Regions from separate parts of the Geodermatophilus sp. URMC 60 genome, predicted to be linked through region 2. Evidence: riboswitches for the same ligand, from Rfam matches in the RefSeq annotation. Region 2 holds a riboswitch; each other region holds the start of a gene.

The links. A riboswitch is a leader RNA that binds a small molecule or an ion and turns the genes downstream of it on or off. The one in region 2 is predicted to bind cyclic di-AMP.
Region 1: another riboswitch for cyclic di-AMP. It lies ahead of ACWIX3_RS16310 (hypothetical protein); the one in region 2 lies ahead of ACWIX3_RS21545 (C40 family peptidase).
Region 3: another riboswitch for cyclic di-AMP. It lies ahead of ACWIX3_RS13675 (C40 family peptidase); the one in region 2 lies ahead of ACWIX3_RS21545 (C40 family peptidase).

What each region holds. Positions count from the first base shown of each region.
Region 1 is NZ_CP199958.1:3,435,570-3,445,657, reverse strand. It holds gene ACWIX3_RS16340 (aromatic ring-hydroxylating dioxygenase subunit alpha) at 1-743, opposite strand, end outside; gene ACWIX3_RS16335 (MFS transporter) at 786-2,288, opposite strand; gene ACWIX3_RS16330 (VOC family protein) at 2,506-2,850, opposite strand; gene ACWIX3_RS16325 (sigma-70 family RNA polymerase sigma factor) at 2,923-3,840, shown strand; gene ACWIX3_RS16320 (GlsB/YeaQ/YmgE family stress response membrane protein) at 4,225-4,497, opposite strand; gene ACWIX3_RS16315 (polysaccharide deacetylase family protein) at 5,106-5,729, opposite strand; gene ACWIX3_RS16310 (hypothetical protein) at 6,024-6,521, opposite strand; cyclic di-AMP (ydaO/yuaA leader) riboswitch at 6,523-6,705, opposite strand; gene ACWIX3_RS16305 (rhamnulokinase) at 6,842-8,320, opposite strand; gene ACWIX3_RS16300 (bifunctional aldolase/short-chain dehydrogenase) at 8,397-10,088, opposite strand, start outside.
Region 2 is NZ_CP199958.1:4,564,724-4,574,811, reverse strand. It holds gene ACWIX3_RS21585 (DUF3303 domain-containing protein) at 1-105, shown strand, start outside; gene ACWIX3_RS21580 (carbohydrate kinase family protein) at 174-1,022, opposite strand; gene ACWIX3_RS21575 (HpcH/HpaI aldolase/citrate lyase family protein) at 1,076-1,978, opposite strand; gene ACWIX3_RS21570 (CaiB/BaiF CoA transferase family protein) at 1,975-3,246, opposite strand; gene ACWIX3_RS21565 (GntP family permease) at 3,318-4,688, opposite strand; gene ACWIX3_RS21560 (ADP-ribosylglycohydrolase family protein) at 4,820-6,220, opposite strand; gene ACWIX3_RS21555 (hypothetical protein) at 6,253-6,888, opposite strand; gene ACWIX3_RS21550 (hypothetical protein) at 7,094-7,462, shown strand; gene ACWIX3_RS21545 (C40 family peptidase) at 7,544-8,041, opposite strand; cyclic di-AMP (ydaO/yuaA leader) riboswitch at 8,054-8,205, opposite strand; gene ACWIX3_RS21540 (hypothetical protein) at 8,531-8,701, shown strand; gene ACWIX3_RS21535 (D-2-hydroxyacid dehydrogenase family protein) at 8,771-9,727, shown strand; gene ACWIX3_RS21530 (hypothetical protein) at 9,778-10,002, shown strand; gene ACWIX3_RS21525 (STAS domain-containing protein) at 10,048-10,088, opposite strand, start outside.
Region 3 is NZ_CP199958.1:2,863,794-2,873,881, reverse strand. It holds gene ACWIX3_RS13700 (ArsA-related P-loop ATPase) at 1-675, opposite strand, end outside; gene ACWIX3_RS13695 (SRPBCC family protein) at 683-1,117, opposite strand; gene ACWIX3_RS13690 (AMP-dependent synthetase/ligase) at 1,276-3,126, shown strand; gene ACWIX3_RS13685 (glycosyltransferase family 4 protein) at 3,183-4,304, opposite strand; gene ACWIX3_RS13680 (M48 family metallopeptidase) at 4,301-5,587, opposite strand; gene ACWIX3_RS13675 (C40 family peptidase) at 5,817-6,899, opposite strand; cyclic di-AMP (ydaO/yuaA leader) riboswitch at 6,915-7,063, opposite strand; gene ACWIX3_RS13670 (hypothetical protein) at 7,264-7,608, opposite strand; gene ACWIX3_RS13665 (D-alanyl-D-alanine carboxypeptidase family protein) at 7,706-9,409, opposite strand; gene ACWIX3_RS13660 (DEDD exonuclease domain-containing protein) at 9,617-10,088, shown strand, end outside.

The sequences.
Region 1 (10,088 bases), 1.1 Mb from region 2:
GACGGCGCGGTGTAGTTGATGATCTGCCAGCGGTCGACCGGCCCCTCGTAGTCGGGGAAGCGGTCCTGGAGGTTGCGCTTCCAGAACGGCGGCGGGTCGATGCCGAGCATCCACTTGGTCACCGTCACCGTCCGGTCGGTGTGGGTCACGGTGAACTCCGACTCCGACAGTGCGTCGTGGCCGATGCTCGACCCGTGCACGAACTGCTCGTGGGTGAGGTCCATGAGGTTGTCGACGATCAGCTGGTAGCTGCAGTTGACGCGGATGGTCTTGCCGTCGCCGGCCCAGTCGGGGTGCTCGTTCCAGTACAGGTCCGGCACCAGCGCCGGGTCGGCCAGCGCCGGGTCGCCCGGCCAGATCCACACGTAGCGGTGCCGCTCCACCACCGGGAAGGAGTGCACCGTGGCGCTGGGGTTGATCGTCTCCTGCGCCGGCATGAACGTGGCCCGGCCGTCGGGGTCGTAGCAGATGCCGTGGTAGCCGCACATGATCTCGTCGTCGCCGCGCAGCTTGCCCATCGACAGGGGCGCCAGCCGGTGCCAGCAGGCGTCGGCCAGCGCGACCGGACGACCGCCGGTGGTCCGGTAGAGGACGACCGGCCGGTTGGCGATCGTCTTGGGCAGCAGGTTGCGCCCCACCTCGTGGTCCCACGCCGCCGCGTACCAGGCGTTGAGCGGGAACGAGCGGAACGCGGCGTGCCCGGTCGGGCGGCCGATGGAGGCGGGCGAGGTCGAACCGGTCATGTCGGGGTCCCTTCGGAGGTCTCGGACGGGTCGGGGAGACGTTCAGGCGGGGATGGGGTCCTCGTGGTGGGCCGGTGCCTCTCGGACCATCGCGTAGAGGAAGAAGGAGACGATCATGATCCCGGCGGCGAGGTAGACCCCCGGAGCCCAGCTGCCGGTCGCGTCGCGGAGGATGCCGCTGACCACCGGGCTGAGCACGGCGCCGATCTCCGAGACGAGGTTGAGCATGCCGAAGGCCGAGCCGCGCTCGCTGGCAGGCACCAGGTCGCCGGTCATGCCCTGCACGATCGGCTGCAGCGCGTTGAAGAACACCCCGGAGCTGAACAGCAGCAGCCCGAGGAGGGCCAGCGAGGGCAGCTGGTCACCCTCCCCGCCGGAGATGCTCCAGCCGAAGGCGAGCACGAGCACCGAGTAGACGGCGGTGCAGACCAGGGCGAGTGGCTTGCGGCCACGGCCGCTGCGGACGGCGCGGTCGGCGAGCCAGCCGCCGACGGGGAAGCCGAGGATCCCGGCACCGGCGTTGAAGGCGGCGGTCAGCGCGGCGGCCAGCAGACTGCTCTCCGCTGCCTCCCGGACGATCTGCACCGACCAGAAGCTGAAGAACCACAGGTTCCACAGGATCGCGATGTAGGCGATGTAGATCAGCCACATGTTCCGGTTGAGCAGGGCCGCACCGCGACCGGACTGCTTGACGCTGCGCACGATGATCGCGATGTACACGAGCGCGATGACCGACGCGATGGTCGCGGTCAGCCACTCCGGCCACTGGAACGTCTCGGCCATCAGGAAGAGGCCGACGATGACCAGGAAGGTCGGCGTGGAGAACAGCAGCAGCCGCAGGAACGGCGGCCCCAGCCGCAGCGCCCCACCGAGCTTCGACCGGAAGAAGACGAACGCCACCGCCGCGACCACGAACGTGAACGCGGCGAACACGAAGAACGGCAGTCGCCAGGCACCGTCGCCCATCCCGAGCGACTCGCCCCAGGCGATCAGCAGCGGCGTGGCGATGATCCCGACGGTCAGGCCGATGGACAGGCCGGTGATCACGATGCCCAGACCGAGCGTCCGCTGCGCCGCCGGGGTGTGGGCGATGATCAGGGTGCGGTCGTTGGAGTAGAACACGCCCTCGCCCAGGCCGGTCAGCACGCGGGCCGCGACGAACGCCACGAGCCCGGCCACCAGACCGGAGACGACGGTCAGGACGCCGGCTGCCAGCAGCGAGACGATGATCATCTCGCGGTGACCGAACCGGTCGCCGAGCCGCCCGCCCGGGTACTGGGTGAGCATGTAGCCCAGGAAGAACATCGAGCCGACCAGGCCACCCACCGTCGCCGGGTTGGCCGCGTCCCCGATGAACCCCGACTCGTTCTGGATCATCCACGCGATGACCGGGCCGGTGACCGTCCGGTCCGCGTAGCTGACCACCCAGCCCAGCAACAGCACCGCCCACAGCGCCCGGTAGGGCACGACCGGGTGGTCGTCACGCCCGGCGTCGAGCAGCTGCTCCTCTCGGGCGGTCTCGCTGTCGGAACTCCCTGCTGCCATGGGTCGCTCCCTGGTAGGTGGGGCCTCGCCGACGATCGGCGACGGACGCAGGGAAGCGTGACGGAGGTCACCGCCCAGGGGTACCGCGCTTCCACCTGGCGGAAGACGGATCCGGCCGCATCCCCGGACGGACTCGTCACGGCGACTCCGGACGCGAACGGCGACGAGGACGTCACCGGGCCGGGCCGGTGGCGTCCTCGTCCGCGTGGTGAGCCGATCAGCCGGCCTGGCGCAGGCCGATCAGGTTGCCGTCGCCGTCCCTGGCCAGGGCCACGAGCAGGCCGCCGCCGACGTCGGTGGGGTCCTGCACCGTCTCGGCGCCGGCGCCCACCAGGGCGGCGAGGCTCCCGGCGACGTCGTCCACGTGCCAGTAGGCGACCGGGCCGGACTGCCCGTGCCGGTGGCCGTGCGGGTCCAGGCCGATCGCCTGGCCGTCGGCGTCGAACTGGGCGTAGTACGGCGCGTCCACCACCGGCTCGGCACCGAGCAGGGCCGTGAACAGCGCCTTGGCGCGGGTCATGTCGGTCACGGGGTAGATGACGGTGCGGATGCCGGTCGTCATGATCTGCTCCTCGGGGGCTCGGGTTCGGGTCTGCCATCTCTGTGACACCCGCCGACCGGGGGATGTGACGACGTGAGCGGGAACGACGTCCTCGCCGCGCAGTTCGAGGGGCACCGCGACCGGCTGACCGCCGTGGCCCACCGCCTGCTCGGCTCGCGCGCGGAGGCCGAGGACGCCGTCCAGGAGGCCTGGCTGCGGGTCAGCCGGACCGGGACCGCCGACGTGGACAACCTCGGCGGCTGGCTGACGACCGTCGTGGCCCGGGTGGCGCTCAACCAGCTGCGCGCCCGGGCCAGCCGGCGCGAGGACCCCCTCGACGACGCGCCGCCGGCCCGCCTGCACGCCGTCGCCGATCCCGCCGAGGAGGCGGTGCTCGCCGACTCCGTCGGGCTGGCCCTGCTCGTCGTCCTCGACCGGCTCGCGCCCGCCGAGCGGCTGGCCTTCGTGCTGCACGACCTGTTCGACGTGCCCTTCGACGAGATCGCGCCGATCGTCGACCGCTCCCCCGCCGCCGCCCGGCAGCTGGCCAGCCGGGCCCGGCGCCGCGTGCGCGCGGCCGAGCTGCCCGACGCCACCGAGCGGCGCCGGGAGGTGGTCGCGGCCTTCCTCGACGCGTCGCGCAACGGCGACTTCTCCGCCCTGCTCCAGCTCCTCCACCCCGAGGCGGTGCTGCGGTCCGACGACGTCGCCGCCCGGATGGGCGCCGACGCGCAGGTGTCGGGGGCGACGGCGGTCGCCCGGTTCCTCTCCGGCCGGGCGCGGGCCGCGCGGCTCGTGCTCGTCGACGGCGTACCGGGCGCGGTGTGGTCGCTGAGGGGGACGCCGCAGGTGGTCTTCGCCTTCACCGTCGAGGACGGCGTCGTGACCGCGATCGACCTGCTCGCCGACCCGCAGACCCTGGCGGGCCTGGACCTGCAGCCCCTCAGGCAGCGGGAGCCGGGCCACCGCGCGCGGACGGCGGACGCTGGCGCCCCGCACGACCACGGGTGACACGACCGTCGCCACGGTCCGCGCCCCGTCGAGGACGGGGAACGCGGGGACGAGTCGGGCCGGTACGGGCACGACACCGCCCGCCGGACGTCGCACCTCCGCCAGGCCGGTCGCCGGCGCGCTCGGTGTCAGCGCCGCGGCCTGGGGCGAGGACGGCACCGCGACACCGACGGGCAACTCGTCGCGGTGGGCGGCAGGTCGGCCCGCCCGTCGAGCGGCGCGCTCCCGCCGGTGGTCGGCCCGACCGGCCACCGGCCGGTCCTGGGGACCGTCGTCCCGGCGCGCTGGTGCCCGGGACCGACCGAGCGTCCTCCGCTCGGTCGGTCCCGGGCACCACCGGACCCAGGCGGGAGCGCTCGCTCGGCGAGCGAGTGCGTCAGCGCGTCAGAGGGATCGGGCGCCGCGGCGACCGGTGACGGCGACGTAGACGCCGAGCACGATGACGGCCCCGATGATGGAGCCGATCCATCCGGCCGTCCCCAGCTCGAAGCCCCGGCCACTGATCAGTCCGCCGAGGAGGTTGCCGACGAACGAGCCGATGACGCCCAGCACGATGGTGGCGAGGATGCTCAGGTTCTGCTTGCCGGGGATGACGGCACGGGCGATCAGCCCGGCCACGAGCCCGATGACCAGCAGGACGATGATGTTCCAGATCACGATCTCTCCTCGGGTGACACGGTCGGTCCCCGGGTCCGCGGTCGCGGCCCGGAGGCAGTGGGTGCGGCCCGGTGGGGCCGCGCTGGATCCGACGGTCGGACGCCGACGTCGTGGCGGTGCCCGAGCCAGTCGCCCGGCACGAGCGGACGACGACGACGTCATGCCCGGCGAGACCCCGGTTTTCACACCCGAACGAGTGATCTTCCGACGGGCGTCCATCCCGCGCCGCTGCGGGAGCCGGCCGGTGTGCTGGAACGACGCCCGAGACGGGGCGGACCCGCACCGGGCGTGACGGCCACGCGATCGTGGACGGCGGGCACGTCGACGACCGGCTGGTCGACGTCACCGGCGCCGACTCCGGCGCCGCCACGGTAAGCGCGTCCCTCACGACCTGTCGTACGCGGAGGTCCACCGATCGGCACCGTGACCGGTGCCGCCGGGGAGCGCGGTGCCGCGCTGCTGGCGACGCCGCGGCCCGTCGACGCCCTCGAGCGGTCTGCGGCGCCCGTGGCCAGGGCCGAGGCGCCCACCGCGAGGACCGTTGCTCCGGCGACCCCGCACCGCGCCTCCCGCAGGAGGCCGACTCCGGGACCCGGTTCGCCCGGACGTCACTGCGTGCAGTAGCCCCTCGCGGCCAGCCCGTCCAGGATCATGGGGAGGGCTGCGGGGGTGTTGTGCCCGGTGCCGTCGTGCAGGAGCACGATGCCCCCCGGCCGCACGCCCTGCAGCACCCGGTCCCGGATCGTCGTCGCCGGTGGATCCGCCCAGTCGCGGGGGTCTACGGTCCACAGCACCACCGAGTCCAGCCCGACGTCCCGGGCCGCTGCCTCCACGACGGGGTTCGTGGCCCCGTACGGCGGGCGCCACTCGCTGGGGAGCCGACCCGTGGCCTGCTCGATGACCTCGTTGGTGCGCCGGAGCTGGGACGCCACCTGCGCCCGGTCCAGCGTGGTGAGCTCCGGGTGGCTCCACGAGTGGTTCCCGATCCGGTGTCCCTCCGTGCTTGCACGACGCACGATGTCGGGTCGGGCCGCGGTCATCTCCCCGGTGACGAAGAACGTCGCCTCCGCTCCCCGGTCCGCCAGCGTGTCCAGGATGTCGGGTGTGGCGGTTCCGTGGGGCCCGTCGTCGAAGGTGAGCCGGACGTGGCCGGCTGCACACTGCTGCGGTGCCGACGCCGCCTGAGCCGGCGGAGCGAGCACCACCAGCAGCAACGCCGCGATGACGGGCATGATCCGGCGCTGCGGACCCGGTCTCAGGTCCGGGCGCGCCGGTGCGCGATCCCCGCTCATCCTGCGACCGCCGCTCGCCCTCGGCCGCGTCCCGGTGCACCTGCGCCGACTCCGGCAGGGAGAGGCCTGCGACCGGGGCTGGGGAGACCCTCCGGGAGTCGGGCTCGGCCCACCGCGCCGGCAGGGTGGGCCAGATGGGTCCGCCGTGGTGGGAGCACGCCGATCCGGCCGGCGTACCCCCACCACGGGTTCCGGATCAGGGGCACGGTGACGTGCCCCCTCCGGTGACCTGGGTCAACTGAGCCGGCCGACCGCGGCCCGGGCCGCGGCGAGGTGGTTCCGGTACGAGCCGTTGGTGTAGGCCACCCACGGCTTGAAGTTGGTGCCCTTGGCGGAGATCCGATAGGCGGCGTTGGCGTTGCACTGGGCGTCGTAGGCACAGGACCGGGAGACCGAGGGGTGCCAGCAGCTGTTGATCTGCCAGAGACCACGGTCCACCGAGCCGCTCGGACAGCCCTTCGTCGGGCCGTTGGCGTTCTGCGCGTCCGGACGACAGGACGACTCCCCCATGCCCACCGCGATCGCGGTGACGAGCCGGTCACCGCTGAAGCCGGCCCGCGAGGCGACCGTCGCGCACAGATCTGCAGGTGCTGCGCCGGCCGAGGCGTCGGGGGCCGCCATCGCCGGAGCCGGTATCGCGAGGGCGATGAGCGCCAGGACCCCCACGATGCTCAGACGGACGGGTCGCACCGGTCGGACGAGCCGGCGCATGCCGAGGACGTGCTCGTTCATGAGATCCTCCGGGCGCGCCTGCGGGATGAGCTGTCGGGTTCGGGCGGGAGGACTGCCCGGCCGTGGCGGTCACGGCTTCACCCCGAGGGCCGCTGACGCGGCCCGGAGGTCTGCGATCTCCCGTTCCTGCCTCGGGTGTGTCGAGGTCGGTCGGGCCAGCGGCAGGATTCGGCGTGCTGCCAGACCGTCCCGCGAATGCGAGCGACCCGACCGTAGGTTGTGATGTGCGTCACAGCAAACGGAACGCGGAGAAACCGGCGATGGCCGCGCCACCGCTGCTCCTCCCGGGACGCCGGCCGCTCGCCTCCCGCCCCGGCGGGTCACCTCCCGGGACCGACACGCTCCTCCGCGACGTCCCACGTGGCGCCCGAGCCGGGCGTCGGCAGGTACAGCCGGGCGTCCTGGGTGTTCCGCAGCAGCGCCCGCAGCTCGGGCAACCCGCCCGACAGCACTCCCAGCCCGCGGGCCTGCACCAGGACGTTGCCCAGGGCGGCGGCCTCGACCGGGCCGGCCAGGACCGGCAGCCCGCAGGCGTCGGCGGTGAGCTGGCACAGCAGGGTGTTGCGCGCTCCCCCGCCGACGAGGTGCACGACCTCGACGTCCCGGCCGGAGAGCTCCACCGCCCGCCGCACCGTGCGCCGGTAGGCCAGGGCCAGGCTGTCGAGGATGCAGCGCACCGTCTCCGCCTGGCTCTGCGGCGGGGTCTGCCCGCCCTCGACGCAGGCCGCGGCGATCCGCGCCGGCATGTCGCCGGGCGGCAGGAAGCGCGGGTCGTCGGGGTCGACGAGCGCGGTGAAGGAAGGCACCTGCGCGGCCGCGGCCAGCAGATCGGGCAGGTCGGCCGGCAGCCCGTGCGCCGCCCAGGTGCGCTGCGACTCCTGCAGCAGCCACAGGCCCATGACGTTGCGCAGGTAGCGCACCGTGCCGTCGACGCCGAGCTCGTTGGTGAACCCGGCGACCCGGCTGGCCTCGGTGAGCACCGGCTTCTCCAGCTCGACGCCGACCAGCGACCAGGTGCCGCAGGAGACGTAGGCGAACCGCTCGGTCGCCGCCGGGACGCCGACCACCGCCGACGCCGTGTCGTGCGAGCCGACCGCGACCACCGGCACCGGTCCGGCCAGGCCCGTCTCGGCCAGGACGGCGCCGGTCAGCTCCCCCAGCCGCTCCCCCGGCTGCCGCAGCGAGGGGAACAGGTCGCGGTCGAGCCCGAGCCGGTCGGCCAGTTCCCACGACCACTCCCGGGTGGTCGCGTCGAGCAGCCCGGTGGTGGAGGCGTTGGTGACCTCGGCCCCGACCGCTCCGGCGAGCCAGTACGCCAGCAGGTCGGGGACCAGCAGCGCCGTCCGGGCCGCGGCGAACTGCGCCGTCCCCCGCGCCGCGACCAGCTGGAACACCGTGTTGAACGGCAGGTGCTGCAGGCCGCTGACGCGGTAGAGCTCCTCGGGCGGGACGACGGCGTGGACCGCCGGCACCGCGGTCGCGTGCCGGGAGTCCCGGTAGTGCACCGGGTTGCCCAGCAGCGCGCCGTCGGCGTCGAGCAGGCCGACGTCGACCGCCCAGCTGTCGATCCCGATCCCCTGGACCGGTCCGGCCTCCCGGCCGGCGGCGCGCAGCCCGTCGAGGACGCCGGCGTACAGGCCCAGGACGTCCCAGTGCAGCGTGCCGCCGACCCGCACCGGCCGGTTGGGGAACCGGTGCACCTCGGTGAGGTGGAGCCGGTCCGGGCCGATCCGCGCGGCCATCACCCGGCCGCTCGAGGCGCCCAGGTCGACGGCCGCCAGGGTCAGCTCCGTGCCCACGACCGGGCTCCGACCCCGTTCCGCTCCTCGCTCGCCGGCGCTCGCCGCCATGCCCGCTGGGCCGTCGTCCTCGCGGTCATCGCAGGAACGCCGCCGCCACGCCGGAGTCGACGGGGACGTGCAGCCCCGTCGTCCGGGTGAGCTCGCCACCGGTCAGCGCGAAGACGGCGTCGGCGACGTGCTCGGGCAGCACCTCGCGCTTGAGCAGGGTGCGCTGGGCGTAGAACTGGCCCAGCTCCTCCTCCGGGACCCCGTAGACCGCGGCGCGCTTCGCACCCCAGCCGCCGGCGAAGATGCCCGACCCGCGGACGACGCCGTCGGGGTTGATGCCGTTGACCCGGATCTGGTGCGGGCCGAGCTCGGCGGCCAGCAGGCGCACCTGGTGCGCCTGGTCTGCCTTGGTCGCGGAGTACGCGATGTTGCTCGGGCCGGCGAACACCGAGTTCTTGCTGGAGATGTACACGATGTCGCCGCCCATCCCCTGCTCGATCATGATGCGGGCGGCCTCGCGCGACACCAGGAAGCTGCCCTTGGCCATCACGTCGTGCTGCAGGTCCCAGTCGTCCTCGGTGGTCTCCAGCAGCGGCTTGGAGATCGACAGGCCGGCGTTGTTGACCACCAGGTCCACCCCGCCGAAAGCCAGCACCGCCGACCGGAACGCCTCGGCCACGGCCTCGGCGTCGCTCACGTCTGCCGCCACGCCCACCGCGACGTCGGCGTTGCCGATCTCGGCCGCGGCGTCGGTCGCCTTCTGCAGGTCCAGGTCGGCGACGACCACGCAGGCCCCCTCGGCCGCCAGCCGGTGCGCGATCGCCTTCCCGATGCCCGACGCCGCGCCGGTGACCAGCGCGACGCGCGTGGCCAGCGGCCTGGGCCTGGGCATCCGCTGGAGCTTGGCCTCCTCCAGCGCCCAGTACTCGATGCGGAACTTTTCGACCTCGTCGATGGGCGCGTAGGTCGACACAGCCTCGGCCCCGCGCATCACGTTGATGGCGTTGACGTAGAACTCGCCGGCCACCCGTGCCGTCTGCTTGTTCGCCCCGAAGCTGAACATGCCGACGCCGGGCACGAGCACGATCGCCGGGTCGGCGCCGCGCATCGGGGGGCTGTCAGGGGTGGCGTGCCGGGAGTAGTAGGCGGCGTACTCCGCCCGGTACTCCTCGTGCAGGGTCCTCAGCCGCTCGACGACCTCCTCCACCGGCGCGGTCGCCGGCAGGTCGACGACCAGGGGGCGGACCTTGGTCCGCAGGAAGTGGTCGGGGCAGGAGGTGCCCAGCGCCGCCAGCCGGGGGTGCTCGGCCCGGGACAGGAACTCCAGGACGACGTCGGAGTCGGTGAAGTGCCCGACCTGCGGCTTGTCGGTCGAGGCCAGTCCACGGATCACCGGGGCGAGGGCGGCGGCCCGGTGCCGCCGCTGGGCCGGCGGCAGGGGCTCGAGACCGGGGACGACGGCGCCGAAGGGCTCGGCCGTGCCGCGCTCGGCGAGGAACTGCTCGGCGGTGCGGATGATGTCCAGCGAGTTGGCCTCGGCCTCGTCGCTGGTGGCGCCCCAGGCGGTGATGCCGTGCCCGCCGAGGATGCAGCCGATGGCCTGCGGGTTCTTCGCCCTGATCTCGGCGATGTCGAGGCCCAGCTGGAAGCCGGGACGGCGCCACGGCACCCAGACGACGCGGTCGCCGAAGCACTCGCGGGTCAGCGCCTCGCCGTCGGCGGCGGTGGCCAGTGCGATGCCCGAGTCGGGGTGCAGGTGGTCGACGTGCGCGGCCTC
Region 2 (10,088 bases):
GACCTGCGGTATCTCGCCACCGCGTACGAGCCCGTCACCTTCACGGTCGAGCCTGTGGTGGCCGGACTGGACGCCGTCGCCGCCCAGGCCCGCGGAGTCGGGTAGCGGGTTCGGCACGGCACGGCTGACTGGGACCTTCGTGTCGGTCCCGTCCGGCGTCTCGCCCGCGACCCTCAGGACGGCGGCTGTCCGCCGATCACACCGGCGACCAGCGCGGCGGCTGCGTGACCGGTCCGGACGGCGCCCAGCACGGATGCCCCGGTGCGCCAGCCGGTCAGCACTCCAGCGACGAAGGCGTCCCCGCAGCCGGTCGTGTCGCGCAGCCGTTCCCCCGGCAGCGGTTCGACCGGCACCTCCACTGTGCCGGCCGGCGTTTCCACCCGGGTCGGCCGCGCCCCGGCGTGCACCAGCACCAGTTCCGGCGCCCACGCCGGCAGGTCGCCGTCCAGTCCCAGCACCGCGGCCTCGGCGGCGTTGCAGGAGAGCAGGTCCGGCCGCAGCCCGGCGAGCAGGTCGACGTACGTGCCGACCCCGTGGCGCTCGATCCGGGCCGCGGCGGCGACGTCCACGCTGACCGGCACCCCGGCGTCGTGCGCCGTCGACGCGACGGCGAGCACCGCCTCGGGGAAGCGCAGCAGGTCGTAACCGTCCAGGTGGACGACGGCGGCGCCGGTGACCCACGGGACGCGGACGTCGGCCGGCTCCAGACCGCCCTCACCGCGGTCGGTGAGCAGCGTGCGTTCGCCGTCCGGGTGCACCAGCACCGTCGACAACGGCGCCCGGCCGCGGCGCACCACCGCGACCTCGACGCCGCGCCCGGCGAGGCCGGCCAGCAACCCGTCGGCGAGCGGGTCCGCCCCGGCCCAGCCCGCGAACCGGGCCGGCGCACCGAGGCAGGCCACGCCGGCCGTCACGTTGGCCGGGGCGCCGCCCGCCGTCGTCGTCCGCACCACCCGCTGCTGCCCCCCGACCACCAGCGGCGCGGACAGCTCCAGCAGCTGGTCGGCCACCAGCTTCCCCACCGCCACCACCGGGCCGGGTCGTGCCGGGCGCGGCCAGCGGGGCGCAGCCGCGGTCACGGCAGGCCAGGACCTCGGACCCCGGCACGGGCGAGCAGGCGACGGGCGCGCGTCGCCGTCGGGATGTCCACCATCCGGCCGTCCACCGACACCGCCGCCGTCCCCGCCCGCTCTCCGGCTGCGAGCGCGTCGAGCACCCGTCGCGCGTGCGCCACCTGCTCCGCCGACGGGGAGAACGCCTCGGCCAGCACCGGCACCTGAGCCGGGTGGATGCACAGGGCGCCGACGTAGCCGAAGGCCCGCGCGGCCCGGCCGTCCGCGGCCAGCGCGGGCAGGTCCCGGTAGTTCGCCAGGCTGCCCAGCAGCCCGTAGGGCGCCAGCCCGTGCGCCCGCGCCGCGCACACGACCAGGCCGTGCGCCCACCGGACGTCGAACCCCTCCGCCGCAGGGTCGACCTCGAGCTCGGCAGCGAGGTCCTCGACGCCCAGCACCAGCGCCGTCGTCCGGGCCCCGGCGCCCGCGATCTCGGCGACGCGCAGCAGTCCGCGCGGTGTCTCCACCAGCAGCTGCACCTCGACCGCTCGGCCCGGGACGTCGAGGACCCGCTCGGCTCGGCTGACCAGCTCCTCGACCACCTGCACGTGCTCGGGGGTCTCGACCTTCGGCACCAGCACGCCGTCGGCACCGGCCAGCACCGCCGCCTCGACGTCGTCCCGCAGGTCGTCGTCCGGGTTGACCCGGACCAGGACCGAGTCCACGCCCCGCAGCGCGGCCAAGGCGGACGGCAGCGCGGCACGGGCTCCGGGGCGCTCGGCCGGCGGCACGCTGTCCTCGAGGTCGACGATGACGGCGTCCGCCCCGGACGCGGCCGCCTTCGGCAGGAACTCCGGCCGGACGGCCGGCACGAACAGCTGGGTGCGGCGGTGCAGTGCCGCCTCACGGTCGACGCGCGGCGTCACACCGCGTCCTTCTGGTGGCCCGGCGGCACGGTGGGCGGTCCGGTCGTCACGCCCGCCTCCCGCAGCGCGGCGAGCTCCTCGGGGGAGAGCCCGAGGTCCGCGGCGAGGACGGCGTCGGTGTCCGCCCCGACGTGCGCCGGACCGGGCCGGCCGATCACGGTGCCGCCGTCCTGGAACGCCGGGTACACGTTGGTCATCGCCAGCGGCCCGAGGTCGGGGTCCTCGACCTCGACGATCGACCCCCGGTGCCGGACCTGCGGGTTGTCGAGCATCGTCGCGACGCTCTCCAGCGGGCCGACCGCACAGCCGCCGGCGGTCAGCTCGGCGATGGCCTCGTCCCGGTCCCGGGTGCGGCACCACGCGGCGATCAGGTCGTCGAGCTCCTGCACGTGCTGCACGCGGTCGGCATTGGTCCGGAACCGCGGGTCCTCGACGAGGGACTCGCCGCCGATGGTCCGCAGCACGTGCTGGGCCATCGGCTGGGTGCTGCCGCTGAGCGCAATCCACAGCCCGTCGCGGCACTGGTAGCTGCCGCGCGGCGCGGCCGGCCCGTACCGGTTGCCGGTGCGGCCGTGCTCGTGCCCGGTCTGCTGGTACTCCAGGACGTTGATCTCCACCAGTTTGAGCGCGGCCTCGTAGATGGCCAGGTCGATGGTGTCGCCCGTCCCGGTGGCCTGCCGGCGCAGCAGCGCGGCGAGGACGGCGGTCGCACCGAGGTTGCCGGCCATGATGTCGGCCAGCGGATAGGCCGGCAGCAGCGGCGGCCGGTCCTCGAAGCCCGACACCGAGGCCAGGCCGGCCAGCGCCTCGGCGAGGGTGCCGAAGCCGGGCCGGTCGCGGTAGGGGCCGTCCTGGCCGTACGCCGTCACCCGCAGCACCACCAGCCGCGGGTTGGCCGCACGCAGGTCGGCGGGGTCGAGGCCCCAGCGCTCCAAAGTGCCCGGGCGGAAGTTCTCGACGAGGACGTCGAAGTGCTCGACCCACCGCAGCACCAGGTCGCGGCCCTCGGGACGGCGCAGGTCCAGCGCCACCGAGCGCTTGCCCCGCGAGAGCGCCTTCCAGTACAGGCCCTGGCCGTCCTTCTGCCGGCCGAAGCGGCGGACGAAGTCGCCGGTGCCGGGCATCTCGACCTTGACGACGTCCGCGCCGTAGTCGGCCAGGATCGCCGCCGCGGTCGGCGCCGCGATCATCGTGGAGAGGTCGAGGACGCGCACCCCGGCGAGCAGCGGCGTCCGGGCGGCGGGCGGAGTGGTGGTGCTGTGCGTCATGCGGTGTCAGCCATTCCCATCTGGGGTTCCGAGGTCGTCCGGGTGCCGGGCTCCACCGCCGGCCCGGCAGGTCAGGCGGGGACGACGAAGCCGAGGACGATGATGATCGGCAGCGCCACGACCGAGGCCAGCGCGGTCACGAGGGTCAGCGCCTTCAGCGCACCCGAGGTGGAGATCCCCAGCAGGCTCTGGAACATCCAGAAGAAGTTGCTGTTCACCTGCAGCGCGAACAGCGCGCCGGCGCCGATGGCCAGACCCACCACGACGGGCGCGACGTCCAGCGTGCCGAGCACGGGCGCGAGGATGCCGGCGGCCGCGATCGCCGCGACCGAGATCGACCCGATCGCGAAGTGCAGCAGCGCGGCGATCAGCCAGGCCAGCAGCAGCGTCAGGATCACCGAGGCGCCGGACTGGGCCGAGAACAGGGCGCCCAGGCGCTGGTCGAGGTCGGTCTCGCCGATGACCGCGCCGAGCGAGCCGCCGATGCCGGTGATGAGCAGGATCTGCCCGGTGGTGCTCAGGCCGGTGGCCACGGCGTCGTCCGTGCGCTCGCGCCCGAGCGTGCGCCGGGTGAGCACGTAGGCGCCGACCATGCCGAGGAACAGGGCGAAGACCGGGTTGCTGAGGAAGTCGATGACCGGGTTCTCCACGCCGGCGGCCGTGGCGAAGGCGCCGGTGGCGATGAGCACCAGCGGCACGAGGACCGGCAGCAGCGAGATCCCCAGTGCCGGCATGGCGACGTCGTTCGCGCCGTCCCGCTCGCTCGCCGCCCGTTCCTCGTCCCGCAGGGCCTGGGTCTCGTGCTCGTCGGACTCCGGCTTCCAGAGACCGCGCTTGAGGATGAGGCCGAACAGGTACGTGGTCACCACCGCGGTGACCGGGCCCACGACCAGGCCGTAGACCAGCATGGTGCCGAGCGGGATGCCGAGCAGGCCGGCGATCGAGAGCGTCCCGAGGCCGGGGATGACGAAGACGTAGCCGACGAGGATGCCGGACGTGAGCGAACCGGCCATCAGCGGCAGTCCGCGCGGTCCGATGTGCGGGGCGGCCGAGCGGGCCAGCGGCGAGGCCAGCACCAGCTGGACGTCGACGTAGATGGAGGGGAAGAGCGTGGTGAGTGCGGCGCTCATCGCGTAGGGGAGCCGGCGGGCCCCGAGCAGCCGCAGCAGCAGGGCCACGAACCTCTGCAACGCGCCCAGCGCGAAGAGCATCGCGCCGAGCAGCACGCCGAAGCCGATGAGCAGGCCGACCTCGGCCATGATCTCGCCGAAGCCGGTGACGATCGTCTCCAGCGTCCCGACGAGGCCCACGCCACCCGCGATCCCCAGGTACAGCGAGCCCACGACCAGGGCGATGATGGGCTCGACCTTGAGCACGATGATCAGGAGCAGGACGGCGAGGATGGCGATGCTCGCGTGCAGGATGATCACGTCGGTCCCCATTCCGCGGCCGCACCTCTGTGTGGCGGCCGCCACTCTGGCGCGACGATGTGACCACGGAGGGCGAAAGTCCTGGTAGAGGGCCGGCCCGGATCGCGCTCCCAGCGGCGGTCGTGGTCCGGGCTCCGTCACGCTCAGCGGCGGCTCTCCTCCAGTCGGGTCAAGGCGGCGGTGAAGCTGTCGTTCCACAGACCCAGGTGCGGCCAGCGCCCGGCGACGTACGCCGTCGCCTCCTGCGCCGTCATCCCCTCCTCGCGCACCAGCCAGGCGCGCAGCACCAGCCCGGTCCGCGAGGCGCCGCCGTGGCAGTGCACGAGCAGCCGGTGCCCTTCGGCGCGCAGGGCCGTCATGTCGTCGAGGACGTCGGCCAGCATGACGTCGAGGTCGGCGTTGTGGTCGCTGTCGGCGATGTAGGCCATGCGGTGCAGCACGTGGGGGAACGGCTCGCCCAGCCGGCACAGCGAGATGACCGCGAAGTCCTCCTCGCTGTAGCGGGCGCCGTCGAGGTTGCCCGCCCAGATGCCCGGCAGCACCTCCTGCGGACCGATCCGCGGGATCACACCGGGGTCGTAGCTCTGCTGCGCGCCGCCGTCGAGCGCGGCCGCCAGCTGCTGCAGGTCGGCCAGCCGCCACACCCGGTCGCCGTGCCCGGGGATGCGCCCGTGGACGACCGACGACCAGCGCATCGGGATGCCGCCCATCCCGTACACGGCCCCGGCCAGCCCGCCGGCGACCGCGGCCACCGTGTCGGTGTCCCCGCCCAGGTCGACGACCAGGCGCAGCACCTCGGCGAACGACGTCCCGTGCCGCAGCGCCCACACCGCCTGGCCGAGCGTCGGCCACACCGCCCCGTTCGGCGTGCCGGGCTCCGGCGTCCAGTCCGGCGCGAGCACCTCCGCGTACCGCGCGCGGTGCTCGTCGGCCACCGCCTCGAGCGCCGTGGGGACGGCGGCCAGCGGGTCCTCCCCGTCGAGGGCCACCCGCACCAGCTCGTGGAAGACCGCGCAGCCCTCGCCCGCGGCCGGGTCGCCGTGGGTCAGCGCCGAGATGCGCCGGGCGGCGTCCGTGGTGGCCTCGCGGCCCTCGCGCGCGAACCGGACGGCGGCCGGCGTCGCCCGCATCAGCGAGCCGTTGCCGGCCGACCGCCCGGTGCGGCGGAAGTGCTCTGCCGCGGCGCTGTCCCACGGCAGACCGGAGCCGAGGACGGCGCGGGTCTGCACGCCGATGTCCGGCGGATCGGCCTCGGCCCAGCGCAGGAAGCGGTCGAACAGGTCGGCCTCGTCCAGGCCGCGGCGCTCGACCAGCGATGTCGCGACGAGCAGCGCCATCTGGGTGTCGTCGGTGAACTCGCCGGGCTCCCGGCCGAGCGCTCCGCCGCCGCACATCTCGGTGTGCGCGCCGCGGGCCGGGGTGGGGAAGCGGGCGGAGAACTGCCCGGGCGGGCCGAACTCGAACGGCGCGCCGAGCGCGTCGCCGACGGCCGAGCCGACCAGCGCGCCGGCGGCGCGGTGCGAGCGGTGCATGCGCGGGGTCACCCGAGCATCCTGCGGCGCCGGACGTCCCGCGGTCAGGCGCTGACCTCCTCGTGCGTGTTCACGCCGGGGATGCGCCGCACCGAGCCCCAGCCGAAGCGGGCCCACACGACCAGCAAGCCGGCGCCGACGAGCGACCCGAGGGTGTCGCGGAACAGGTCACCGTTGGTGTCGTCGTTGTCCTCCGAGAGCTGGGTTCCGAACCACGCGTCGGAACGCCACTCGAACAGCTCCCACAACGCCCCGATGGCGATGCCGAGCGCCGCGGTGACCACGCCGATGCCCACGTAGTGCTGCAGGTGCGTCTCGTCGCGCGGGTCCGGGACGACGTCCAGCCGGGCCAGCGCGATGTAGACGACCGGGGCCGTGAGCATCGGCAGGGTGAAGTGCACCAGGTCGTCGAAGCGGACGAACTGGTCGTACAGGCCCAGCGTCTCGCCGAACCCCTGCAGCGCCATGCCCAGGGTCAGCGCCAGGTCGTAGAGCCGCGGCAGGTTCACCAGCCGTGCGACGAGCGTGACGGCCCCCAGGACGGTGAGCAGGGCCGCCGATCCCCATCGGCCGTCGGCCGCGTACACCGCGGCTCCGATGAAGATCGCCAGCCGAAGGACGTCGATGCCGTCCCGCACGATCGGCGTCCAGTCACCCAGCAGCAGCGTGCGTCCGTCCACGTCGGCGCCGTACCCGCCGGTGCCCCGATCCTGCACACGTGCCGGGCGGCGCGCAGGAGGAGCTGACCGTGCGTCACCGGGATCGGCCATCACCCGCGCGACCGGGGGACGACGGCGTCTGCGGCGAGCGCACCGGGACCCCGCGGTGCTGCACTGTCCCCAGCCGGCCCGGACGGCCGGAGGCGCCGCAGGACAGGAGTACGCCGTGACCGATCGCGAGCTCGGGCCGACCGCCCCGCACAGCGGCCGGACGACCCTCTGCACCAGCCGTGCCGCCGGCCACGCCGTCCAGCCCACCCGCGTGCTGCTCTGCGACAGCAGCCCCGAGGACACCTGGACCGCCGTCGTCGTCATGGGCGCGGTCGGGGACGTGCTGACCCTCGCCTGCGGGGCGGAGCTCCGGCGGTTCCGCAACCACGAGTCCGGTCGACTGCTCGACCTCGTCGAGACCTCGGGCCCCGACGCCCTGCTCAACGAGCGGTACGGCCTGCTCTTCCTGCGCACCTGGCCGCAGGACGCCGCGTCGGTGTTCTCGCTCCAGCCGGCCGACCAGCCGCCGCACCCCTGCGGCTGACCGCCCGGTCGGGACCGCCGATCCCGCACGCCCACAGCGTCGTGGCCGTGCGGGATCGGTGATCTCGCCGCTCAGCGCAGGTCAGGCGACCCGGCGGGCGCCCGCGTAGCTCGGCATGGAGTCGAGGTTCATGACCTGGACCGGCTTGCTGGCGTTCAGCGCGTGCACGATCTTGCCGTTGCCGATGTACATCGCCACGTGCGAGACCGGGCTGTAGAAGAACACCAGGTCACCCGGCTGGAGGTTGGCCTTCGACACCGGGGTGCCGAACGTCGACTGCGCCCTGGACGTGCGCGGCAGGGAGACGCCGGCCGCCTTGTAGGAGAAGGTGGTCAGCCCCGAGCAGTCGAAGGAGTTCGGACCGGTGGCGCCGTACACGTACCGGTCACCCACCTGGGCCAGCGCGGTGTTGACGGCGGTCTGGGCGGCGCTGCTGACCGCGGCGGCCGAGACCGGAGCGGCGACGGCGGTGTGAGCCGAGGCCGGGAGGGGGGAGAGAGCGATCCCGGCGCCGGCGATGGCGGCGACGGCGACGCCGCGGAACGAGCGGCGAGCGAAGGTCGTGCGGGCAGTCGTCATCGACGACGGTTCTCCTGTTCTCCACGACCGCCTACCGGGTTAGCTGACGGGTTCGGACGGGGGAGTCGCCCGGCGCGACGAGTCGCGCTTCACCCCAGTGCTGCGGTGGGTCCCCGGCCTGCGCACCGGTCATCGACCGGTGCACGGTTCGGCGGCGTCCGGCGGGTGTCACAAGGTCAGCGACGCGGGCCCTCCGGACGGCGACCGAGGCTAGGTGGGCCCTAGGGCCCTGCTCAAAGCGAGGACGGGGGTCCGGGACGGTGGCCGGCACGGAGCGCGACTCGCCGGGCTGAGCACCACGAACGCCACTGGCGGCGCCTGGAAGTGCAGGGGAAACGCGCTGCTCAGAGCGTTATCGAAAAGTTTCCTTGATCGCGGAGCGCCTGTGCGCACCGTGTGGGGTCCCATGCAGAGAGCTCTGACAGGGTCGTGGTTGGACCGGCCGTTCCACGGGCACGACGAGAGGCAACCGACCCAAGGAGGAACACCATGGCCGGCATGTTGAGGAAGGTCCTGGCCTCGGGGCTCGCGGCGAAGGTCATCCAGGAGGCCCGCAAGCCGCAGAACCAGGCGAAGATCAAGGAGTTCATCGCCAAGATGGGCGAGCAGAACAAGAAGCAGGGCGGCGGCCGGGGCTACGGCCGCGGCCCCGTGCGCTGAGCACCCGCCCCTGATCGCACGGCGACCCCCGCTCGCACCGGGCGGGGGTCGCCGTCATGCTCGGGGACCGTGCTGCGCATCGCCGTCCTCGACGACTTCCAGTCCGTCGCCGCCGAGTTCGCCGACTGGTCGCGCCTCCCCGAGGATGCCGACGTCGTCAGCTTCGCCGACCACCTCGACGACGAGGAGGCTGTCGCCGAGCGGCTGGCCGGGTTCGACGTCGTCGTCGCCATGCGTGAGCGCACCCCGTTCCCGCGCACCCTGCTCGAGCGGCTCCCGCGGCTCCGGCTGCTGGTCACCACCGGCGCGCGCAACACCGCCATCGACGTCGCTGCGGCCGCCGAGCGCGGCATCCCCGTCTGCGGCACCGGCGCCCACCCGACCGGCACCGTCGAGCTGACCTGGGCGCTGGTCCTGGCCGTGGCCCGCCACGTCCCCGAGGAGGACGCCGGGGTGCGGGCCGGCGGCTGGCAGCGCACCGTCGGCACCGACCTCGCCGGCGCCCGCCTCGGCGTTCTCGGCCTCGGCCGGCTGGGCACCCGCGTCGCCCGCATCGGCCAGGCCTTCGGCATGGACGTCGTCGCGTGGAGCCAGAACCTCACCGAGGAGCGCGCCGCGGAGGCCGGCGTGCGCCGCGTCGACCGCGACGAGCTGTTCGCCACCGCCGACGTCCTCACGGTCCACCTGGTCCTCTCCGACCGCACCCGCGGGCTGGTGGGCCGCGACGAGCTCGCCCGCGTGAAGCCCGGCGCGATCCTCGTCAACACCTCGCGCGGCCCGATCGTCGACGAGGCCGCCCTGATCGAGGCCCTGTCCGAGGGCCGCCTCGCCGGCGCCGGTCTCGACGTCCACGACCGCGAGCCGCTGCCCGCCGACTCGCCCCTGCGCCGCGCCCCGCGCACCGTGCTCACCCCGCACCTGGGCTACGTCACCCGCGACACCTACCGCGTCTTCTACGGCGACGCGGTCGAGGACGTCGCTGCCTGGCTCCGCGGCGAGCCGGTGCGGGTCATCGCTCCCGCGTGACCCGTGCCGGGCCCGGGTACCCCTCCGGGCCCGGGACGAGGAGGTCTGCGATGACCGAGGGCAACATGACCGGCCGCCCGTACGGCGGCGCCAACGAGCGACCCGACGACGACGTCCTGCCCGGCGAGCGGCCGGAGGCGGGCGAGGTCGGTCCCCCGTCCCAGCAGGAGGAGCCGCGCGCGGCGCGGGACGGCGAGATGTCGACCAACCCCGGTGAGGCCGCCAGCGGGGTCCCGGACACCGACCACCCGCTCGGCGGCCGGAACAGCGGCTGACCCGCCACCACTGCCGCCCGCCCGGTCAGCTGGTGCGCGGCCCGGTCAGCTGGTGCGCGGCATCGTCGGCCTGCCCACGACCGGAG
Region 3 (10,088 bases), 1.7 Mb from region 2:
GACGGCGGCCGGCTGCTGGCCGTGCAGCGCCAGCGCGGTCACCGCCCGGCGCAGCGCCGGGACGGCGCCGGCCCGGGGTACGGCGACCAGCCGCACCTCGGTGGACGCCGGGTCGTCCAGCGGCAGCCGGGCCAGTGCCGCCTCCAGGGGCGGGAGGGCGTCGAGGACGGCGTCGACCGGCCCGCGCGCCGCCGCGCCGGAGCGCACCGCGGCGGTCCGGACGGCGCCCAGCACGCGCAGCCGGGTGGGCAGCGCCTGGTCCAGCCACCAGCGCAGCGCCCCCGGCAGGCCGACCAGCGCGGTGCCCGACTCCAGGGGCCCGGCGTCGACGACCACCGTGTCGGCCTCGTCGTCGGCCGCCGCGCGGGCCAGCCGGGCGAGCAGGGCCAGCTCCGCGGTCCCGGGGAGGGGCACCACCGAGGTGGGTGGGGGCGGCGTGAGACCGGGGACGGCGCCCAGCGCGTCGCCGGCCGACGTCCACAGCGACTCGACCGTCGCCAGCGGCGAGACCGAGGCGACGGCCAGCCCGGGGACGTCGCCGAGTCCGGCCGGATGCGGGCCGGGGCGGGTGAGCAGCAGGGTGCGGGTGCCGTCGGCGGCGGCGCGGACGGCGGTGGCCGCCGCGAGGGTCGAGGTACCGGCCCCACCGGGGCCGGTGAGGAGGAGGGTGCGCACCTGCGGCCTAGCCCTCCACGCGCTTCTTGAGCTCCTTGAGCGCCGTGTCGAGGATGACCTTCTCGGCTTTGCGCTTGATCATCCCGAGCATGGGGATGGAGAGGTCGATCGCGATCGCGTAGGTGACCTCGGTGGTGCCGGGCGCGGTCTCGGTGAGGGTGTAGGAGCCCTCCTGCCGCTTCTGCATCTGGCCCTGCACCAGCTGCCAGGACACCCGCCGGTCGCCGTCCCAGGTGTACTCGAGGACGTAGTCGTCCTTGACCGCGCCGGCGTCGAGCACGAAGTGCACGCGGCGGGCCCGGCCGTCCGGTCCGGTCTCGACGACGTCGACCTGCTTGGCCGCCGCCACCCACTCCGGGTAGGACGGGAAGTCGGCGACGACCGCCATGACGTCGGCCGGCGGTGCCGCGACCGTGATCGACTGGGTGGACTGGTCGGCCATGCGGAGCAGGCTAACCGCTCGACCTCACCCGGGCGGGGCCGCGACGGCGACTGTCCCTACTCACGGGTAGCGAGCAGCGGCTAGATTTTCCCGGGACGGCCCCGCGACAGGGGTCCGGGCGACGGTGCCCGGACCGGGCGGGCAGGAGAGGACGAGGCGTGCGCGAGTTCAGCGTCCCCGCGACCACCGAGGTCGGCTCGGACGAGGCCCTGACCGACATGCTGGTCGAGAACGTCACCCGGCACGGCGACGAGACCGGCCTGCGGCGCCGGGTCGACGGCCGGTGGGTCGACGTGACGTGGCGGCAGTTCGGCGAGGAGGTCCGCGGCGTCGCCAAGGGCCTGATCGCCGCCGGCGTGGCCGCCGGGGACCGCGTCGCGCTGCAGGCCAAGACCCGGTACGAGTGGACGGTCGTCGACTACGCGGTCTGGACCGCCGGCGGCGTCGTCGTCCCGATCTACGAGACCTCCAGCACCGACCAGGTCGCCTGGATCCTGTCCGACTCCGGCGCCACCGCGGTCATCGTGGAGCGCGAGATGCACGCGGCGGCCGTCGAGTCGGTCCGCGACCAGGTGCCCGACCTGAGGGCCGTGTACGTCATCGACGACGACGCGGTCGGCACGCTCACCGTCGCCGGGCAGGACGTGCCCGACAGCGAACTCGACGCCCGTCGCGCGACCGTGAACGCCGACAGCCTGGCCACGCTGATCTACACCAGCGGCACCACCGGCCGGCCCAAGGGCTGCGAACTCACCCACCGCAACTTCCTGTTCGAGGTGGGCAACGGGATGAGCCTGCTCGGCCGGTTCATGAACGCGCAGGGCTCGCTGCTGCTGTTCATCCCGCTGGCCCACGTGCTCGCCCGCGTCCTGCAGGTCGGCGCGGTCAAGACCCGCACCGTCATCGGTCACACGCCGGACGTGAAGAACCTGGTCGCGGACCTCGGCGACTTCAAGCCGACCTTCGTGCTCGCCGTCCCCCGGGTGTTCGAGAAGGTCTACAACTCCGCCAAGGCCAAGGCGGAGGGCGACGGGAAGGGCAAGATCTTCGACCGGGCCGCGCAGGTGGCCATCGACTGGTCCCGCGCGCAGGACACCGGCAGCCCCGGGCTGGCGCTGCGCGCGCAGCACGCGCTGTTCGACAGGCTCGTCTACGGCAAGCTGCGCGCCGCGCTGGGCGGCCGCTGCCTGGGCGCCATCTCCGGCGGCGCCCCGCTGGGCGAGCGGCTGGGCCACTTCTTCCGCGGCATCGGCGTCACCGTCTTCGAGGGCTACGGCCTGACCGAGACCACCGCCGCGGCGTCGGTCAACCACGACGACGCGCTGCGGATCGGCACCGTCGGCCGGCCCCTGCCCGGCGTCGGGTTCGCCATCGCCGACGACGGCGAGATCCTCGTCCGCGGCGGCATCGTGATGCGCGGCTACTGGAGGAACGACGAGGCCACCGAAGAGGCGATCGACGCCGACGGCTGGTTCCACACCGGCGACCTCGGCGAGATCGACGCCGACGGCTTCGTGACGATCACCGGGCGCAAGAAGGAGATCCTGGTCACCGCGGGCGGCAAGAACGTGGCCCCCGCCGTCCTCGAGGACCGGCTGCGCGCCCACCGCCTGGTCAGCCAGTGCATCGTCGTCGGCGACCGGCGGCCCTTCATCGCCGCGCTGATCACCCTCGACGAGGAGGCGCTGCCGCAGTGGCTGGCGGCGAAGGGCAAGGACGACGGCCTCACCGCCGCCCAGCTCACCGAGGACCCCGACGTGCTCGCCGAGCTCGACGCTGCCGTCGAGGACGCCAACAAGGCGGTGTCCCAGGCCGAGGCGATCAAGAGGTTCCGCGTCCTCGGCACCGACTTCACCGAGGACAACGGGATGCTCACGCCGAGCCTGAAGCTCAAGCGCTCCCTGGTGCTCAAGGAGTTCGACGCCGAGGTCGAGGGCCTCTACCGGAAGGACCCTGCTACCCCCGAGCCCTCGAAGGCCCGGGGCGGGGCCCTGCAGCAGGGCCGCTAGGAGCGGGCCGTCAGCCGGCCGCACCGAGCCCCGTCCCGCCGCGTGCGGGGCGGGGCTCAGTGCTGCAGCAGGCCCTCGAAGGTGGCGGCGATCGTCGTCCAGGACCAGCGCTGCTCGACCCACGCCCGTCCGGCCGCGCCCATCCGGCGAGCGCGCTGCGGGTCGTCCAGCAGGTCGGCGAGGACGGCGGCCACCGCGTCGGCGGACCGCGGGTCACCCACCACGTGCCCGGTGACGCCCTCCTGCACGGTCTCCGGTGCGCCCCCGGAGGTACCGGCCACCACCGGCCGGCCGCACGCGGCCGCCTCGAGGTAGACCATGCCCAGCCCCTCCACGTCCAGCCCGCCGCGGCGGGTGCGGCAGGGCATGGCGAACACGTCGCCGGCGGCGTAGTGCCCGGGCAGCCGCTCCGGCCGCACCGGCCCGGTGAGGACGACGGAGCGCTCCAGTCCGCGCGCGGCCACGTCCCGGCGCAGGTGGTCCTCCAGCGGCCCGCCGCCGACCAGCAGCAGCCGCGCGTCGGGGTGCCGTGCCAGCACCCGCGGCCAGGCCGCGACCAGCACGTCCTGGCCCTTGCGGGGGACCAGCCGTGAGACACAGGCGACGACGGGCGCGCCACCCAGCCCGTACCGCGCCCGCACGGCCGCACCGTCGGCGTCCGGGCTGAAGCGGTCGACGTCCACGCCGGGCGAGAGCTGCGCCATCCGGGTGGCGCGGCCCAGCGCCGGTGCCAGCCGGTCGCGGGTGTAGTCGCTGATGTAGGTCAGCACGTCGAGCCCGGCAGCGATCCGCCGCATCAGCTGCCGCGCGCCGGGCAGCGCCACCCAGCCGGTCTCGTGGCCGTGCGTGGCGCCGACCAGGTGCCGCACCCCGGCGTCCCGAAGCGCCGGTGCGAGCAGACCCAGCGGGGCCGCGGCGCCGAAGAAGGCGGTGTCGCACCCGTGCCGACGGGCCAGCCCGGCCGCAGCGCGGGCCACCCCGGGCGTGGGCAGCAGCATGCCGGTCGGGTGGCGGACCACGTCGTAGGGCAGCGCGGCGTCGTACGCCTCCCAGCCGGGCGACCGGGAGGCGAGCACCACCAGCGATTCCGGCGGACGGCGGGCCAGCAGCGCGGCGACGAAGGTCTGGATGCCGCCCTGGCGCGGCGGGAAGTCGTTGGTGACGACCAGCGTCCTCACCCGGCGTCCTCCAGCAGCTGCCAGTCCTCGGCGAAGGAGATCCGCTGCGCGCCGGTCGGGTGCGAGCCGAAGAACCACTGCCAGGCCGCGGGCGGGTCCGGGTCGCTGAGGTTGGTGGCCGCCAGCTCCCGCTGCATCGCGATGAACGCGCCGGCGTCCCCCGTGAGGTCGAGCGCACGCAGGTCGGCCCGCGCCTCGACCTGCCGGGACACCAGGTTCTGCACCGGGGTGCTCAGCAGCCCGCCCACCGACAGCAGGAGCAGCACGAGAGGGACGACGGCCGGGTCCGCGGGCGACCGGGCGCCCGCGCGGCGCAGCAGGGGTGTCCAGGACAGCAGCCAGCCCGACAGCGCGACGGCGGCCCCGGCACCCAGCGCCCCGACCAGGGTGCCGGTGAGCACGTCCCGGTGGACGACGTGGCCGAGTTCGTGCGCGACGATCGACTCGATGCCCTCGTGCGGCAGCCGCTCGAGGGTCGTGTCGTAGAGGACGATGCGGCGGGTCGAGCCGAAGCCGGAGACGTAGGCGTTCAGCGCCGTCGTCCGCCGGGAGGCGTCGGAGACCAGCACGTCCTGCACCGGCGTGCCGTTCTCCTCGGCCAGGTGGAGCAGCTCGGTGCGCAGCTCACCGGCGGCCAGGGGCTCGAAGCGGTTGAACGCCGGCTCGATCACCACCGGGTAGAGGAACGACCCGGCGACGACGAAGCCGGCCGCGACGGCCGCGGCCCACGCCCACCAGGTGCGCGGCGCCCGCCGGACCAGCCACAGGAAGGACATCAGTGCCAGGGCGGTGAGCACGGCGCTGATGGCGGTCGAGACCGCGACGTCGCGCAGCCACAGCCCCCAGCTCCGGGTCGAGATGCCGTACCGGTGGCGGACCACCTCCGCGTACGCCGCCACCGGCAGCGTGGCCAGCCGGCCGACGACCACCACGGCTGCCGTGCCCAGCAGCACCTGGGCGACCCGTCCGCTGCCGAACGGTCGCGCCACGGTCTGCACCAGCCGCGCCCCGAGCGGGGTCAGCCCCAGCACGGCGGAGACGGCCAGGCCCAGCAGCAGCGAGATCAGCGAGGCCGGGCGCAGCGCGCCGGCGAAGGCCTCGGCCCGGGCCAGGAGGTCCGGCGGCAGGACCGACGACGGGTCGACCGGGGTCCGGCCGCCGGCCGGCTCGGGCAGCAGGGTCCACGGAGGCACCGTCACGAGGACGACGACGAGCGCGGCGCCGAGCACGGCCGCGACCACCAGCGCGGCCCGGCGGGCGCTCATCCCGCCCGCCCCGCTCACACGCCGATCCTATGGTCCGGCTCCGCGGGGGCCGGGGACGGCACCTGGCCACGGGCAGTGCTCAGCGGCTGCTGAGGACGGCCCCCGGCACGTCGGCGGTCGGGTCGAGGAGCGGGGCCGGAGGCCTCCTCGACGAGGCCCGGGACGGGCTCGATGCCCGTCGGGGACGGCACCTGGCCGCGGTGTCGGCCGGTAGGCCGACCACGTCACCGCCTTCAGGCGATGGCCCTCAGGCGATGCGGCGCACAGCGGTGATGCCGCCCATCGAGTCGACGCTCACGACCTTCACCGGCTGGCCGGAGGTCGAGGCGTGCACCATCTGGCCGTTGCCGATGTACATCGACACGTGGCTGACCGGGCTGTAGTAGAAGATCAGGTCGCCCGGCTGCAGCTCGGCCCGGGAGACCGCCCTGCCCAGCGTCGCCTGCATCCGCGACGAGTGCGGCAGGCTGATGCCGGCCGCGGCGTAGGCGTACTGGGTCAGCCCCGAGCAGTCGAAGGCGTCGGGCCCGCCGGCGCCCCACACGTAGGCGTCCCCGACCTGCGCCAGGGCGGTGTCGACGGCGCTCTGCGCGGCACCGCTGACCGCGGCGGCCGGCGCGGCCGGGACCGCCCGCCCGGCGCGCGCGGCCACGACCTCCTGCTGCTGCGGCGCCGACAGCGCGTCGTACTGCGCCTGGTAGTCGGCGATGTCCGCCTCCAGCCGGACCTGGCGGGCGGTGACGTCGTCCAGCGTGCGCTGGGCGGCGGTCTGCGCGGCGTCGGCGTCGGCGCGGGTCAGCTCGGCCGCGGCGGCCGAGTCGGCGACCTCGCCGAGCACGTCGTCGGTGTGGCCGGCGATGGCGTCGAGGGTGGCCAGCCGGGAGACGAAGTCCTCGGCCGACCCGCTGGTCATGAGCAGGTCCAGCTCCGGCATGCCGTCGCCCGAGGTGAAGGCGGTGCGGGCGACCTGGCGGATCCGCCCGTCGAGCGCCTCGAGCTGCGACTGGGCCTCGGCGGCCGCCTGCTCGGCGCTCCGCACGGCGGCCTGCTGCTGCGCCAGCGTCTCGCGCGCCTCGTTGACCTGCTCGGTCACGGTCTCGAGCTCGTGACCGGCCTGCGCGACCAGCTGCGCGGCCTGCGCGGCGGTGGTCGCGTCCTCCGGGTCGGCGGCGGCGGTGCCCGGCAGGAGCGTCAGGGCGAGGGTGGCGGTGGCTCCCAGGACCACCCCCCGGGCGATGCCGCGGGACGAGGCGGGGCGGCGGAACGCCACCGGGAGGTCGGGGTGGAACTGGTCGACGGCATGCCCCAGGGCAGGGCGGGGGGTCGCCACGGCGGCGGCTCTCCGTTCTTCCTCAGCGACCGCCTACCGAGTTAGCTGACGGGTTCGGGCTGGGAAGAAGGCGCCCTATCTCCGCGCCCCGGCGGACCGGCGCGCGGGAGAACTCACCCCAGTGCTGCGGTGGGTCCCCGGTTCCCCCTCGGCGCCGGTGCGGCGCGTCGGGCGATTCGGCGGTGACCGGCCGAGGTCACCTGTCTGCAGGTGACGACCACCCGGCCGGACCGGCTCACCGTACGGGGGTCGTTGAAGAAGTGACGAACGGGGGTGCCGGGAACTGTGGGATCGGTGTTCCTCCTGGTGGGCGACACGCCGCCGGTCGGACGCCGGGCCCCCATGTACTGCTGGAGCACCCAGCTCACCCGGTGCGCCGCTGCGACCCCTGCCCGCCGCCCCGCCGGTGCGGCGCGGCCCGTCGTGCCGGGGTCGGCCGGACCGAGTGCTGGTGGCGCAGCGGCGGCACCAGACCGGCGTCGGCCAGCACCTGGACGGCGCGCCGCTCGACCTCGTCGAACTCCACGACGACCCCCGGAGGCAACACGACGACGTCCTCCGCGGACAGCCGGTCGTCCCGCCGCCCGGCCATCGGCACGACCGTCGGGTCGACGCCCTGCCAGCCCGGTGGCGCCCCCAGCAGCACGGTGACGACGCAGTTGCCACAGCCGGTACCGCGGGCGGTGCAGGTGTCGCAGTCGATGTACACGGTCCACTCCTCTGCTGGCCGACCCTCGTCGCGGGAGCCGTCCGTGGCCCCGGTCGATCTGGGCAGGACGCTAGGAGCGGGCACCGACAGTTCCGGCTCAGGCGCCGGCGTACTCCCAGTGCCAGGGTTCCTCGCGGCCGTTGCCGGGGTCGGCCCAGCGCGGGTGGAGGAAGCCGAAGCGGCCGGCGTTGGCGAGCATCCAGGCGTACTCCGCCGTCCCGAACCGCTCGACGCCACCGCACAGGTCGACCGCCAGGCCCCAGCCGTGGTTGCTGGTGCCCGGCACCGCGGCCAGGTCCGGCTTCTCGCCGTACAGCTGCACCTGGGCGGCGTAGCTCCGGTAGGAGTCGGTGAGGCACAGCGGCCTCCCGAAGGCGCCGGAGAAGGCGCTGCTCATCGCCGAGTAGGCCGCCGCCGCGTCGCAGCGCAGCACGTGGCCGGCGACCTCCAGCGGGCACATCGCGCTGGGCGGTATCAGCCCGTTCGGGAAGCCGCCCCACGCCCGCCCTCCGGACGTCTCGGGCGGGTACCGCACGTCACCGCACTCGACCGGCAGCGCCCCACCGGCCGGCCCGGCCGCGGGGACGGGCGCGCGTGTCCCGAGGCCGGGCCGCCCGACACCCAGCACCCGGTCGGCCGCCGGACGGCCGACCACCACGGCGCCGGCGCGGGCGTCGGCCGCCAGCACGGTCCGCCGGTCGAGAGCGATGCCCACGTTGCCCAGGCCGGAGCGGCCGGCACCGAGGAAGACCAGGTCTCCCGGGAGGACGTCGGCCGGGTCGACCGGCGTGGTCACTGCGAAGAGTGCCGCCTGGTCGTCCGGGAGGTCGATCCCCACCGAGGCGTAGACGGCGTGCACCAGCGAGCCGCAGGCCCACGCGTCCGGCCCCCCCGCCCCGGGGGCGTAGGGCAGCTCCAGAGCGTCCACCGCGGCACTGACCGCGGCGACCGCCTCGGCCGGCAGGACGACCAGCGGATCCGACGCGCCGGGCAGCTGGGCCGCCCCGGCCTGGGCTCCACCGCCGGACGCCGGCACCGGCGCCAGCCCGTCGGGCAGTCCCGCCGTCGGGTCCCGCAGCGCCGCGGCCGGCGGCGGGGCGACGCCGACCGCCGCCAGCTCGTCGAGGTACCCGTGCCAGTCGGCCGCCGCCTGCCGACCGGCCGCCCGCTGCTCCTCCCGCTGCCGGCCCAGCTGCCGGTCGACGGCGGCGACGGCGACGTCCAGGTCCCGGCTCGCCGCGGCCGCGGCCGCCTCCAGCTCGGCGGTCTCGGTGGTGAGCTGCGCTGCTCGCACACGGGCGGTCTCCCGTGTCCTCTCCGCCTCCGCCCGCCGGGTCGCGGCCTCCTGGCGTCGACGCTCCGCGGCGGTGACCACCGCGGCGGCGTGCCGCTCCGCGGCGTCGAGCAGGCCCCCCGCGGCGACGACGTCCCCGGGGCCACCACCGGACAGCAGCACGGACAGCGGCGTGACCTCGCCCGCGTCCCGGTACACCGCCGAGGCGTGCCGGGCCACGTCGGCCCGGGCCCGGGCGAGCTCGGCGTCCGCCGCGACGATGTCGGCCTCCGCCTGCACTGCGGCCGCTTCGGCGGCGGCGAGGGCCTCCCGAGCCGCGACGACCCGGGACTGCCGCTCCTGCAGGACGGCCTGCACCTCGGCGGCGCGCCGCTGCAGCTCGTCGAGTTCGGGGCTGTCCAGGAGGCTCGCGGTCGCGCCGGCCCGGCCCGTCTGGTCGGCCGCCGCGGGGGGCGCCGAGGACAGCACGGCGGCGAGCGCGACGACGCCCAGGGACAGGGACGCCACTGCGCGGGTGTGGCGACGCCACCGGGAGAGCGAGTGCACGGACCACCTCTGCGAGTCGGGACCGCGGGGGTCCTCGACGAGATGGTCGTCGAGGGCCGCGGAGGCGCGCCAGGGGACGGCGCACCGCTCCCCCCGGACGGGCGAGGCGAGCCCGTTCCCCGGCGCGCGTCCCCGGGACTGTCAGCGCCCCGACCTACCGTCCGCCCCGTGCGCCCTTCCCCCGCTCGGCCGGTGCCGCTCTCCCCCGCTCGCCTCGCCGGGACGGCGGCCCGCGCCGCCGCCGGGCTGCCGCGCTACGAGCAGGCCACCATCGACGAGCTGGGCACCCCGCTGGCGGAGGTCACCTTCGTGGTGGTCGACCTGGAGACCACCGGCGGGTCGCCGAAGGACTGCGCGATCACCGAGATCGGGGCGGTCAAGGTGCGCGGCGGGGAGGTGCTCGGCGAGTTCCAGACCCTCGTCGACCCCGGCTGCGAGATCCCGCCGTACATCAGCGTGCTCACCGGGATCACCTCGACGATGGTCGCCGCGGCGCCGCGCATCGGCGCCGTGCTGCCGCACTTCCTCGAGTTCGCGCGCGGCGCGGTGCTGGTCGCCCACAACGCGCCCTTCGACCTGGGCTTCCTCAGGGCGGCCTGCGCGGAGAACGGCATCCCGTGGCCCCCGGCGGCCTCGGTCG